Regions from separate parts of the Mammaliicoccus lentus genome, predicted to be linked through region 3. Evidence: riboswitches for the same ligand, from Rfam matches in the RefSeq annotation. Region 3 holds a riboswitch; each other region holds the start of a gene.
What was found. Region 3 has a riboswitch for thiamine pyrophosphate ahead of tenA (thiaminase II). Riboswitches for the same ligand answer to the same signal wherever they lie in the genome.
Positions count from the first base shown of each region.

Region 1: linked by a shared signal. The riboswitch ahead of tenA (thiaminase II) and the one ahead of tenA (thiaminase II) in region 3 are both predicted to bind thiamine pyrophosphate.
Region 2: linked by a shared signal. The riboswitch ahead of ACNMOQ_RS02035 (thiamine phosphate synthase) and the one ahead of tenA (thiaminase II) in region 3 are both predicted to bind thiamine pyrophosphate.

Region 1 covers NZ_OX344834.1:401,748-406,523, forward strand. The annotation lists gene ACNMOQ_RS01805 (PTS beta-glucoside transporter subunit IIBCA) at 1-1,602, shown strand, start outside; gene ACNMOQ_RS01810 (epoxyqueuosine reductase QueH) at 1,755-2,474, shown strand; TPP riboswitch at 2,539-2,647, shown strand; gene tenA (thiaminase II) at 2,718-3,395, shown strand; gene ACNMOQ_RS01820 (acetylornithine deacetylase) at 3,416-4,651, shown strand.
Region 2 covers NZ_OX344834.1:453,686-458,461, reverse strand. The annotation lists gene ACNMOQ_RS02050 (NEAT domain-containing protein) at 1-681, opposite strand, end outside; gene isdC (heme uptake protein IsdC) at 681-1,388, opposite strand; gene ACNMOQ_RS02040 (AbgT family transporter) at 1,694-3,208, shown strand; TPP riboswitch at 3,272-3,381, shown strand; gene ACNMOQ_RS02035 (thiamine phosphate synthase) at 3,443-4,027, shown strand; gene thiO (glycine oxidase ThiO) at 4,020-4,776, shown strand, end outside.
Region 3 covers NZ_OX344834.1:830,065-834,840, forward strand. The annotation lists gene fabZ (3-hydroxyacyl-ACP dehydratase FabZ) at 1-300, shown strand, start outside; gene ACNMOQ_RS04010 (YwpF family protein) at 395-832, opposite strand; gene ACNMOQ_RS04015 (single-stranded DNA-binding protein) at 1,016-1,597, shown strand; gene ACNMOQ_RS04020 (LysM peptidoglycan-binding domain-containing protein) at 2,068-2,901, shown strand; TPP riboswitch at 3,047-3,144, shown strand; gene tenA (thiaminase II) at 3,221-3,901, shown strand; gene thiD (bifunctional hydroxymethylpyrimidine kinase/phosphomethylpyrimidine kinase) at 3,904-4,716, shown strand; gene thiM (hydroxyethylthiazole kinase) at 4,709-4,776, shown strand, end outside.

The DNA of each region.
Region 1 (4,776 bases), 430 kb from region 3:
AGATTATTAGCGGATGTATTCATACCAATTATACCAGTGTTGGGAGCTACAGGTTTATTCCTAGGTCTTAAAGGAGTCGTCTTTAATGAGTCAGTTTTAGGGTTTTTCGGTGCCAGCCCTGAAATGATACCCAACTATATACAAACATTAATAACTGTTTTGACTGATACAGCATTTGCATTCCTGCCTGCATTTATAGCTTGGAGTGCGTTTAGGACCTTTGGTGGGACCCCAATTATTGGTTTCTTAATAGGTCTTATGCTTGTATCGCCGGCATTACCAAACGCTTATGATGTAGCAAGTGGAGATACTGATCCTATAATGGTTGGTGGATTTATTCCTATCGTAGGATATCAAGGAAGTATTTTAACTGCATTGTTTTCAGGAATAATTGGTGCAAAGCTTGAGAAAAGACTAAGAAAGATAATGCCAAATGCATTAGATTTAATATTCACACCATTTTTCGTTATATTATTAATGATGATTTTCTCACTATTTATTATGGGACCGATTGTACATGGTATAGAATCACTTGGTATTACAGTAGTTAAATCATTTATTCATTTACCATTTGGATTTGGTGGATTATTGATTGGCTTTTTATATCCTTTAGCTGTTATGACTGGATTGCACCATATGTTTATTATTGTAGAAACTTCGTTATTAGCTTCAACTGGATTTAATCCACTTATCACTTTGGCAGCTATGTATGGTTTTTCTAATGCTGGTGTATGTCTTGCATTATCATTAAGAAGTAAAAAAGCATCATTTAAAACTGCAGGTATAAGTGCAACAATTACACAATTATTAGGTGTAAGCGAGCCTGCGTTGTTTGGTGTTGTACTTCGTAGTGGAATTAGACCATTAAGTATTATGCTACTTTGTTCGGCTTTAGGTGGTGGAGTTCTCGCTTTATTAAATATACAAGCAAACTCTTATGGATTAGCTGTTATACTATCACCACTTATGTATATATATGATTTTAGCCAATTATTAACTTATGTAATTGTTGGTATTGCTACATTTGTATTAGGATTCATTATTACAAATGTATTTGGCGTATCAAAAGTTACCAATGTAGTAACTGAAAGTACAAATCAATCAGAATTAGATGATGAAGAGTTAGAAACCAAGAATAAAATTCCTGAAATGTTAAACAGTGTTACACAAGGAAAAATAATATCCTTAGCAGATGTAAATGACCCGGTATTTTCTCAACGAATGATGGGTGAAGGTTTTGGTACAATACCAGAAATTGATGAGATATACAGTCCAATAAAAGGTAGAGTTACTTTAATTTCAGATTCTAAACATGCCATTGGCTTTGAAACAGAAGAAGGACTAGAAATTTTAGTGCACATGGGAATAGACACAGTTGAAATTAAAGAAGATGTATTCGAGCTTAATGTTAAAGAAGGACAAGTTGTTAAACCAGGTCAATTAATTGCTAAAATGGATAGAAATCGAATCATAGAATTAAATAAAGAAACGACTATTATCACAGTTGTTACTAATAGTGTTGATAAAGTTAACCATTTAAAATTACTTAAACAAGGATTGGTCTATAATAACGAGCGAATAGCAGAACTTAATTTAAAATAAATATATTTAAAAAGAGGTTCTTGAGATAATAAAAGAATCTCTTTTTTGCGGCTAATACCCACGCATATCCAACCTTAACACAATTGCCTCTCATCACTGATTGTTATAAAATAAAATATATTTTACAATTTTTAACATAAGGAGTGTTGAGGTTGATTGCTGCGAATAACATTATTGATAAGATGAAAAATCAAAAGATTAATTACGATAGAGTAATGAGAAAAATGATAAGTGATTGGGAGCGTCAAGAGGAAAGACCTAGTATTTTAATTCATAGTTGTTGTGCACCTTGTAGTACTTATACGTTAGAGTTGTTAACGGAGTATGCTGATGTTGCGATTTATTTTGCGAATCCTAATATTCATCCTAAAGCTGAGTATCAAAGAAGAGCTAAGGTTCAAGAAGATTTTGTTACAGCTTTTAATGAGAAAATGAATACGAATGTCAAATATATAGAGGCGCCATATGAGCCACATAAATTTATGAAAATGGTAAAGGATAAAGAACTTGCTGATGAGAATGAAGGTGGTCTAAGGTGTACTGCTTGTTTTGAAATGCGTCTAGAACTTGTTGCTGAAGCGGCTGTAAACTTAGGCTATGACTATTTTGCGAGTGCTTTAACACTGTCACCTAAGAAAAACGCTCAATTGATTAATGAATTAGGTATGGAAGTACAAAGTATTTATAATGTTCATTATTTACCGAGTGATTTTAAGAAGAATAAAGGATATGAAAGATCAATTACGATGTGTAAGGAATATGATATTTTTAGACAATGCTATTGTGGTTGTGTATTTGCAGCTATGCAACAAGGTATTGATTTTAAAGAAGTGAATAAAAGTGCTAAAGCATTTTTAAAGTCATGTGAATAAATTGAAATTTGCAAAAAATATAAAAAGAATGTATGTTGGTGTTACGAACTAATTAAATATACGAAGAAACCACTGGAAGTGCCTTATTTTTAGGCTGAGATTAAAGATTAACTTTAAAATTCCTTGAACCTGATCTAGATGATACTAGCGTAGGAAAGTGGCGTAACTTTATCTGTATGTGAGTACACGCTATTTTCTAATGGAAAATAGCGTTTTTTTTATATTCTTAAGGAGGAAAATACCATGAAATTTACAGAAAGATTATTTGAGCGTGTCGAACCAATTTGGGCATCTTATTTAGAACATCCATTTATTGAAAAGTTAGGTAAAGGTACGTTGGAACAAGAAAAATTTAAACATTGGTTAAGGCAAGATTATATTTATTTAATTGAGTATACGAGATTATTTTTAATAGGAGCATCTAAATCTACAGACTTAAATATGATGACAACGTACGCAGATTTGGCAAATGGAACGTTGCATACAGAAATGGATTTACACCGCGGATATGCTAAGCAATTCGACATTTCTGAAGAGGAGCTACAAGAAACAGAACCAGCAGAAACTACTGTAGCATATACAAGCTATATGCTGAATTTAGCTCAACAAGGTGGAATTGAAAATGTGATTGCAGCTATTTTAACTTGTACATGGAGCTATAATTATATTGGTTTGAAACTAGCAAATATTGAAGGAGCAACAGATCATCCACTTTACGGAGAATGGGTGAAAATGTATTCATCTGACGAATTTACTTTATTTAAAGAAGATTGTATTGAATTAATGGATAAAGTAGCTGAAGGTAAGACTGAAGAAGAATTAGCGCGATTAGAAAATATAGTCGTAAAGACGAGCTACTATGAATATATGTTCTGGGAGATGGCTGAGAATTTAGAAACGTGGTCAGTGCCAGTAAAATAAACTAAAGGCAGGTAGTAGAAATGAACCAAAGACATTTTGATTTAATCGATATGCTCATCAAGTTTAATACTGAAAGTCCTCCTGCTCGCAACACTGATCCATTACAAGATGACATTGAAGATTTACTTAAAGAACTTAATTTTGAAATAGAACGCATACCATTATATGAGAATGATAGTGTCATTAATGCGGTGTTGAGAGGAACGAACAAAGATGCACCTAAATTGATTTTAAATGGTCATGTAGATGTAGCAGAAGTTGGAGATGCTTCAGAATGGTTGCATCCTCCATTTCAGTTAACGAAAGCAGATGAATATTTATATGGTCGTGGTGTGAGTGACATGAAAGGTGGATTTGGAACGTTATTATATGTGATTGAAAAACTTTGTAAAGAAGATATTCAACCGAAAGGCGATATTATCATTCAATCTGTAGTAGGTGAAGAAGTAGGAGAAGCAGGTACTAAGACAGCTTGCGAACAAATTGAAGCAGCCGATTTAGCTATAGTATTAGATACTAGTAATCAAATAGCACAAGGTCAAGGTGGCGTAATAACTGGATGGATAACTGTACAAAGTAAAGAAACCATACATGATGGTGCTAGACAACAGATGATACATGCTGGTGGAGGATTATTTGGAGCAAGTGCAATAGAAAAAATGAGCAAAATAATACAAGCATTGCAAGAATTAGAACAACATTGGTCTGTTATGAAACAATATCCAAATATGCCAAATGGAACAACAACAATTAACCCAGCCGTTATTGAAGGAGGGCGTCACCCTGCATTTATAGCAGACCAATGTCGATTATGGATAACGGTGCATTATTTACCGAATGAAAATTACCAAGAAGTTGTTGAAGAAATCGAATCATATTTAAATAAAGTAGCAGAAGCGGACATTTGGTTGAGAGATAACCCGTTACAATTTGAATGGGGCGGATCTTCCATGATCGAAGACAAAGGTGAGATTTTTCCTAGTTTCACGTTACCGACAGAACACCCAGGACTCAAAATGTTAGCAAAAGCACATGAGAAAGTTATGGAAAGTCAGCTACAACAGGGAATCAGTACGACCGTGACAGACGGAGGATGGTTGAATTATTTTGACATTCCAACAATATTGTATGGACCTGGAGAGCTAAAAGAAGCACACTCAGTAAACGAAAAGATAAAAATAAAAGACTTAGAAAACTTTAGCGACGTATTATACCAATTTTTAAAAGAATGGTATTCAAACCCTGAAAAATTATAAAAGTGAAATAAACTAGAAGAGAGTGGGTGCTCTAACGTGCAAGAAATAAAAGACTAGCCCGTTACATATTCTAACTAGCTAGTGACTATAAACAAGCACGTTAGCGCTATATATTTCACCTTAAA
Region 2 (4,776 bases), 380 kb from region 3:
TACGTTTGCTATTTTACCTGGCTTTTCCATCTGTCTATCCATCGATGAAATATTTGAACCATCTTCTTTAAGAACAGTAAAATTACGTTCTTCAGCTGATGATAAATCTACATTTAAATCTGTATAATCTTCTAGATAGTTTTTATCTTTAGAATCTTCTGGTTCCTCTGGACTTGGTTGCTCCGTATTTGTTGGAGCTTCAGGTATTGCTTCTTTAAAATTCACATAAGTTGTGTATTTATTATCATAATTAACAGCTGGTACAACAATGTGTACTTTAGAAGTTAGCTTTTTAGTTCCAGGTTTAACTTTGAACTTTATAACTTTTGTATCTGAATCTTTATCTTCACTTACTGTTTGAACATCAATAGGGTCTGCACCATCTAATAATTCGAATGATTTCCAATATGAAGCACTTTTTAATGTCACCTCAACATAAGTTTCACCATTTTCAAATGAAACTTTTGCTGGTTTTTCCATGTATTGATCCATATAAGAAACTTCATCTGATGTATCTTTGCTTACAGTGTAATCAATCGTTATATTCTCTTTTTCTGACGTTGTTGTTTCCGCTGCTTTAGCTTTGTTCATAGCTGTATGGCTTTGCGGCTCATATGATGTATAAGAAAACGTTGAGAATATTAATGAAAAAGCTAATAGTGACTTAACACCTTTCTTCATTAATTATGACCTCGTTTCATTTTTCTACTAAACACAAACGTTACGACAAGGATTAATCCTGCAAAAATTGGAAGGGTAAAGATTACTGCAGGTGTTCCAGCGCTTGTTTGTGGGTTCTTCACATCTTTAGTTGTAGATGCTGTAGTAGTTCCCGTTGAATTACTATTTTTATCTGTAGATTTGCTTGTTGTTGTTCCTGATGTTGAGTCATCTTTCTTTGCAGGTGTTGTAGTTGCTTGACCTTGATCACTGCTTGCACCAGATGGTTCTTTGACATCAAATATGATTTTATATTTATTGTCATATAAGAATGGTTTGCCATCTACTTCTTCATTAATGTAAACAGTAATAGTGCCATTAATTTTGCCTGAAGATGATTTAACTTTGAAGTTTGATGTTCTCACATCCCCTGATTTATCCTCGCTTACTACTTCTTCTGATGAACCATCTACCGTTATGCCTTTAATCCAGTGACTGTGATTCATCGTCAACTGTAAATGTTTCTCGCCATTTTTGACTACAAGTTTCCCTGGCTTATTAAAATAATCATTTGCAATCGACACATCTGAAGTACCATCCTTTAGGACAGTATAATCCACGTCATAAGTACCATCTTTCGTATCAGCAAATGCGTTTGTACTTAAAACTGTCGATATCATTAGTAAAGCTATAAGACAAAAACTTAAAACTTTCTTTGTGAATTGCATAATATACCTCCTTTTTTTAATTTTATAAAACTTACCTTCCAACCTTTAATTTAATTGATAATGATTATCAATGTCAAGGTAATTTTTTATTATTTTTGTTTTTATTCATGTTCAATCATATAATTTTTTTGTAAAAGTTAATTTTTTAACCTTTTTTACATAATTATACAAATTTAAATTTTAAAGTTGATAATTCTTTAACATGGCTAAATATTTTTCCTATCATGCACTATATAAATGTTACTAACACTGGTATAATAATGCCTTGTTAGAATTTTCTGATTTTATAGATAAGGAGTGATAGAATGGCCGTTTTTCGGAATATATTCTTGAGAATTATAGATAGAGTAGAAAAAGTTGGCAATAGATTACCCGATCCGAGTATTTTATTCTTCAGCTTGTGTTTAATAATGTTACTACTTTCTTCATTATTATCTGTTTTAAATGTAACAGCTACAGACCCTACCAATGGTAAGACGATACATATTACAAATTTACTTAGCGTTTCAGGCATTCAAAAAATTCTTTCTGAAACAATTACAAACTTTGCAACATTCCCTGCTTTAGGCATGGTTCTTGTTGTAATGATAGGTATGGGAATTGCTGAGAAAACAGGATATTTCGAACATTTACTTAATAGCGTTGTTGATAAAACACCTCAAAAGTTTGTTATACCTTTTTTAATTTTTATATCTATTTTGGGAAATGTTGCTGGTGGTGTGGCACCAATGATTATGCCTGTCTTAACAGCAGTTATATTTATAAAGATGGGTTATCATCCTATTGCAGGTTTAGTGATTAGTTATGCTGCAGTAGAAGTTGGTTATGGTGCTAATTTATTAATCGGTTTAGATGATGCTCTAGCATTTTCATTTACGCAATCTGCATTAAAATTATTCTCTGGGGAAGCTTCTATTAATATTGCAATGAACTGGTATTTCACAGCTATTTCAACATTTCTTTTAACCCCTATCATTTTCTATGTAGCTAAGAAGTTTACGATTCCTAGTTTTCAAAATAGCCAAATTGATAAATTGCATGCTGAGTCTGTAAAAACATTCAACCAACGTGCGAAAAAAGCATTAACATATGCGAATATTTCAGTCATTGTATTTTTATTATTTATTGTCGTTATACTTATACCTCAAAATAGTATTTTAAGAAATAATGATACAGGCAGTATTTTAGTTGAGTCTCCATTAATGGATGGCTTTGGAGTCATTCTTCTTCTAGTCTTTATTATTCCTGGTTTAGTATATGGATATATGAGTCGCAGTATTGTGTCTACAAAAGATATAGGCAGATTAATGACAAATAGCATGTCAGATATGGGTAGTTTTATTATAGTTATCTTCTTTGCAGCTCAATTATTAGCTTATTTTGATTGGAGTAATATTGGCAAAGTGATGGCTATTAATGGGGCAGAATTGTTAAAAAACCAAAACGGCGTTATTTTGATTATTGGGTTGATTATATTAACGTCTGTTATTAATATCTTTATGGGTAGCGCTTCAGCAAAATGGGCTATATTAGCACCAATTTTTATACCGATGTTTGCTACATTAGGCTATCATCCGGCATTTACACAAATGGTTTATCGTATAGGCGATTCTATTACAAACCCTATTACGCCAATGATTCCGTATTTACCATTCTTATTAACCATTGCACAAAGGTATGATAAAAATATTAAACTCGGTACTTTAATCGCACACTTATTACCTTACAGTATTATTATCGGTGTCGTTTGGACCATAATCATGCTTATATGGTTCTTATTAGGCCTTCCAGTAGGACCTGGAGGACCAGTTAAATTATAATTTTTATTTATTCAATTTGAATAATTTCCATTTTAATTGTACAATGACATTAATAATTAAATAAATGACCACTGGAAGTGCCTTTATCAAAGGCTGAGACTGAAGTAGTGACTTTAGGATTCCCAGAACCTGATCCAGTTCGTACTGGCGTAGGAAAGTGGCGTACCTATTGAAGCTAATTTGCGCTATTTTTCTACTAAGAAAAATAGCGCTTTTTTATTTGGAGTGATTCAATTGTTTATCGCAATAACACCTTATCAAATTTTAACAAAAGAAGATTTAAATCATTACATCGAAATATCAGAACATATAGATTTACTGTTGTTAAGAACACCTATGAATCATCAAAAATTATTTGCAACCATCGACTATTTAATAACAATCGGTTTTCCAAAAAATAAAATAATGTTGCACACACATACTTCATTAGTAGCAACTTTTGATTTAAAGTATGTACATTTTAAAGAAAATGATGCAAAAGCTTTTTTATTTAAAAAACAACATCCAGACATTTCAGTAAGTATGTCTACTCACAACATTGAGACCGTGACGAAAGCCCAAAAGAACAATTTGGATTTTGTATTTTTTGGTCATGTCTTTGAAACTTCTTCAAAGCAAGGAGCAAAACCTAAGTCTTTAGAAGAGATTAAAAATGTACTTTCAGTCGATATACCTATTTTCGCTATAGGCGGAATTGATGAGCATACAATACAAAAGCTGCCAAAAGGTTTTCAAGGTGTATGTGCGATTTCTTTCTTTAGAAATGCTGGAAATTCTGCCATTAAATCATTAAGAAAGGAGTGGGAATCTTATGTATGACGTTCTAATTGTAGGGTCTGGCGTCATTGGTATGTCTATTGCACGCGCTCTTTCCGACAAATCAAATAGTTCAATAGCAGTTGTTGATAGAGATGTACCAGGATTACATGCTTCTTATAAAGCTGGTGGCATGCTTGGCGCTCAAAATGAATTTGAAAATTATTCACCTTTATATGAACTCGCTATACATTCTCGACGTTACTTCAAAGATTTAGCTGAAGATTTATATGATGAGACTGATATCGATATCGAATTTGTATCACATGGATTAATTAAGATGGCTTCTAATATTAATGATATTGCTCATTTAAATAAACAGTATACTTTTTTAAGTCAGCATGATGAACATGTAAAAGCGCTCGATAAATCTTCATTGCAAAGCTTATCCAATGGTTATATAGATTTTCATAACCAAGCAATTTATATACCAGATGATGGACAAATCAATGCTTCTAAATATACAAAGGCATTGCTTGAATCTATTACCAATAAAGGAGTTGATCGATTTTATAAAACAGAAGTTACAAACATAACTGAGAAACGTGATTATTATAATATCGAAACTTCCCATGATGTGCTTCAAGCTAAAAAAGTTGTAATAGCTGGAGGTGCTTGGAGTCATGAATTAATCCATGACTCCACTGTCGCATCTCAAATAACTGGAGTTAAAGGAGAAGTTCTTCTATTAGAAAATAAACAAGTAGATTTAAAACAAACTTTATTTATGACCAATGGTTGTTACATCGTAC
Region 3 (4,776 bases):
TTCCAAGGTCATTTTCCTGATTATGCCGTAATGCCTGGCGTACTAATCGTTGAAGCTTTAGCGCAAACAGGTGCAGTAGCAATGCTACGATTAGAAGAAAACCAAGGTAAGTTAGCTATGTTTGCAGGAATCGATAAGTGTCGATTTAAGAGACAAGTAGTGCCTGGTGACACGCTAAGATTAGAAGTAGAAATCAATAGAATTAAAGGTCCAATAGGAAAAGGTACTGCTAAAGCAACAGTAGATGGAGAAGTTGCATGTAGTTGTGAAATTAGCTTTGCACTTGTGGATCAAAAATAAAAAATATATAGATGTATAAAGCCACACCATTGAATGTTCAATGGTGTGGCTTTATTTGTTGTAAATAGTCGAGAGATTTATATCTCACTCTTTATTATATATTACTTTTTTCATCTTTTAATTTTGGTTTAGATTGCATAAGTCGATTAAATGAAGTTTTAAGTTCTTCACCTGTTAATCCTTCTTCTATTAATTGTTCTAGTAATCGTTCAGCATAAACTTGTCTTAAAGTATAAATATGACATTCAAATACTACTGAAATTTTTTCATCTAATTGCTCTATATATTTTATAGTCGCATCAAATAATGCAGGGTCATTAGATGGTCTTGTAATAACGACGCGTGTGTCTAATAATTTTTGAGTGTCATGATATTCTTTCATTTGTTCATAATGAATATCAGAGATTAAAATTTCTAATAACCAACCTGTTCCACTATTTTCTTTATTTATAATAATACCATCTAACAATTCATATTCTGTAATCTGTTCATCATTTACGATTTGAAAGCGAACTGCTTTAAATGTTTTCATAAACATCCCCCTTAAATGTTAAAACTACGAATGTTTAACTTTGTGTTCTATTATAAAGCACTTTTTAAGTAAATAACAATATTCTAAGGATATTGTTGAAAATTATGATGGAAAATATAAAAAAATGGATTTTGACGTAAAAATGTTGATTCCTTATATTAAAAATATAAGGAGGTGAAAGATATGCTTAATAAATCTGTTTTAGTTGGGAGGTTAACTAAAGACCCTGCCTATTTTAAGAAAGGTGACACTATCATTTCTACATTTTGTTTAGCCGTTGAAAGGGGTTATAAATCTAAAGAAGGTAATATGGTTGTTGACTTTATTGTGTGCAAAGCTTTTGGGAAATTAGCTTATAACATTCATCAATATACGAAGAAAGGTCAATTAATAGCTTTAACAGGCCAAATACAAACACGTGTATATATTAAAGATGATAAAAAGCAATATATTACTGAAATTATTTGTGAAACGATAAAGTTTTTAAATATGCCTTCAACAAATAGGAAAGGTGTCCCTCAATCTAAAGAAGAGATAAGTGATTTAATAAGTGAAAGTGCTGACACTTATTCAGAAGAACTATCTGTTAGAATGAGCGATGAAAGAAATACAGCTGAACAAAAGGCCAAAGAGAACGAACAAGATAACTTGTCGCAAGATGAAGTTTATAAACAGTATAATAAAATGATTGAAATTATACATGATGAAACAGACACATCTGAACAACCACAAACCTCGAATAAATCTATGGTAGTAAAATCATAGATTCATTCTAATTCCTCTATTAATAAAAATAGTCTTCCAAAACTAAAATACTCTCGATTCTATATTCCAGTGTGTCTAGAATATAAATAACCAGACGCTTATTAAATTGTTCAAATTATTGGACGTTTAATTACTTCCTACAAACTTATTCTAAAATTTGTGGGAAGTATTTTATATTTTATAAGTAGTTTATATATGACTTAAGAGTTTAATTATAATTGTGTAACCAATTACAGTGGTGTTACAAATTGCACTTTAATTAATTTTACACAACTTAAAAGAATACTTTCATGAAAGTTCTCAAGAAAGTATAAAGCTGTAAAATATTCTTGAGATTTATGTAATACAATTGTAATAATTAGCTGTAATTTTTCATATGGTTGTAACCTATGTCATCAAATTTAATGATATAGTTTATAAAGTAAAAATCATAAATAAAGAGATAACCTTACAGGAGGAAATATTCAATCATGAAAAAATTATTAGCAGTTTCAACAGCAGCAGTTGCAGTTACGACAGGGGTAACAGCTACAGCTGATGCAGCAACTCATACAGTAAAATCGGGAGACACTTTATTTGAGATCTCTAAACAATACGGAACAACAGTTGACGCACTTAAAGCGGACAATGGTTTAAATTCAAACTTAATCTTACCTAACCAAGTAATTAAAGTTAATGAAGCGAAAGCAGAAAATACTGAAGCGACTACAGAATACACTGTAGTTTCAGGAGATACTTTAGGGAAAATTGCATCTAAATATGATGTAACAGTATCTCAATTGAAAGCATGGAACAACTTAAATTCAGATCTAATTGTTGTTGGTCAAACTTTATCATTACAAGCACCAGCACAATCAGCTGAACCAGCAACAGCTCCAGTAGCTCAACAAGCTCCGGTTCAACAAACTGAAACACAAGTTGAAGCACCAGCTTACCAAGCTAACTATCAAGCACCAACACAATCATACAAAGCACCAGCTCAACCAACATACAATAAAGTTCAAACTTCACAAACTTCATATAAAGCGCCAGCTCAATCGGCTAGCACTGGTGGATCTACTAAAGCTCAATTCTTAGCTGCAGGTGGAACTGAAGCAATGTGGAATACAATTGTATTACCAGAATCAAGTGGTAATCCAAATGCGGTAAGCCCTAACGGTTACCAAGGTTTAGGTCAAACTAAAGAATCATGGGGAACTGGTTCTGTAGCTACACAAACTAAAGGTATGTTAAACTACGCGAAACAACGTTATGGTTCTGAAGCAGCTGCAATTGAATTCCGTAAAACTCATGGCTGGTGGTAAGCTAAAAGCTTAATTTTCAAGTTATATAAATAATATTAATTCAATCGTCTAGGAAATATCCTAGGCGATTTTTTATATTTTACTAATGTTGTTTAATTTGACCATTATAAATGTATTTGATAATCTTAAAGTAATTGAATAAAGGAATGACTACTAGGGGCGCCTATAGGCTGAGATGAATTCGTTCAGTCCCTTATACCTGATTTGGATAATGCCAACGTAGGAAAGTGGTCAATTAACGTATACTCTACTTTTAATTGACTTCTTTTTATACGAAAGAAGTCATTTTTTTATTTAAAAAATTATTAGGAGAGATAACATGCGTTTTTCTGAGCAGTTACAACAAAAAGTAGAACCAATTATTGAAGAAATATATAATGATGGATTCATTCAAGGGTTTGTAAATGATGACATTTCAGCAGAAGCTGTAAAGCATTATTTAAAAGCGGATGCCAGATATTTAAATGAATTTGCTAAAGTCTATGCGCTATTAATTCCTAAGATAGACTCTAAAGAAGAGTTGAAATTTTTATTAGAACAAATAGAATTCGCTTCTTCAGGGGAAGTAGGAGCTCATCAAATATTAGCGGATTATATCGGTGAAGATTATCATGAAGTAATAAAAGATGGGGCATGGTATCCTACTGCAGATCACTATATTAAGCATATGTATTATAATGCGTACGCACATGAAAATGTTGCTTATACTGTAGCAGCTATGGCACCATGTCCATATGTATATAGAAGGATAGCTCAACTAGCTATTGAGAGAAATAATTTTTCGTCTAATCATAAGTTACAAGAATGGTTTAAATTTTACTATAAAGGTATGGATGAACTAATGGGCGTACTAGACAACTGGCTCGATACTTTTAGTGAAAATGCATCTAAAGCAGAAATAGAACTAGTCGAAAGAAATTTTTTAGAAAGCACTGTTCATGAACGCAATTTCTTCAACATGTCGTATATTCAAGAAAAATGGGAATTTGAGGAGAGATAAATATGAAAAAACCAAACATTGCGTTATCGATTGCTGGTACCGACCCAACAGGCGGAGCAGGTATCATGGCAGATTTAAAATCATTTCAAGCGTCAGGAGTATATGGAATGGCAGTTCCAACTAGTATCGTTTCTCAAAATACTTTAGGTGTACAAGATGTCTACCATTTACCTATAGAAGTACTTGAATCTCAATTGAAAAGTGTATTCGATGATGAAACGCCAGATGCAATAAAAACGGGCATGATTGCATCAGAAGAAATGATGGAAACAATCAAACCTTATATTGAACAAGCTAATAAACCTTATGTCATTGATCCTGTAATGGTCGCTAAAAGTGGAGATTCACTGATGGATGATAAAGGTAAAAATAAATTAAAATCTATATTATTACCATTAGCTACTGTGGTAACGCCAAATATACCAGAAGCTGAAGATATAACAGGGTATAAAATTCAAACAGAAGAACAAATCAAAAAAGCTGGAGAATTTTTCTTAAATGAAGTTGGTTCTAAAGGTGTTGTCATTAAAGGCGGTCATTTAGAAGGTGATGCTATTGATTATTTATTTACACAAGAGGGTATAAGAAGTTGGAAGAGTGAAAGATTTGATACGCAACACACACATGGGACTGGTTGTACATTTAGCGCAGTGATTACAGCAGAATTAGCTAAAGGACATACGATAGAAGAAGCGGTTAATACAGCTAAGAGATTTATTACTTTAGCAATTAAGTACACGCCAGAAATAGGAAAAGGTAGAGGACCAGTAAATCATTTCGCATATCAAAAAGTAGAGGGATTGGATTATGAGTAAACTACAAAATATTCGAGAAACAGGACCACTCGTAGTATGTTATACAAACGATGTTGTAAA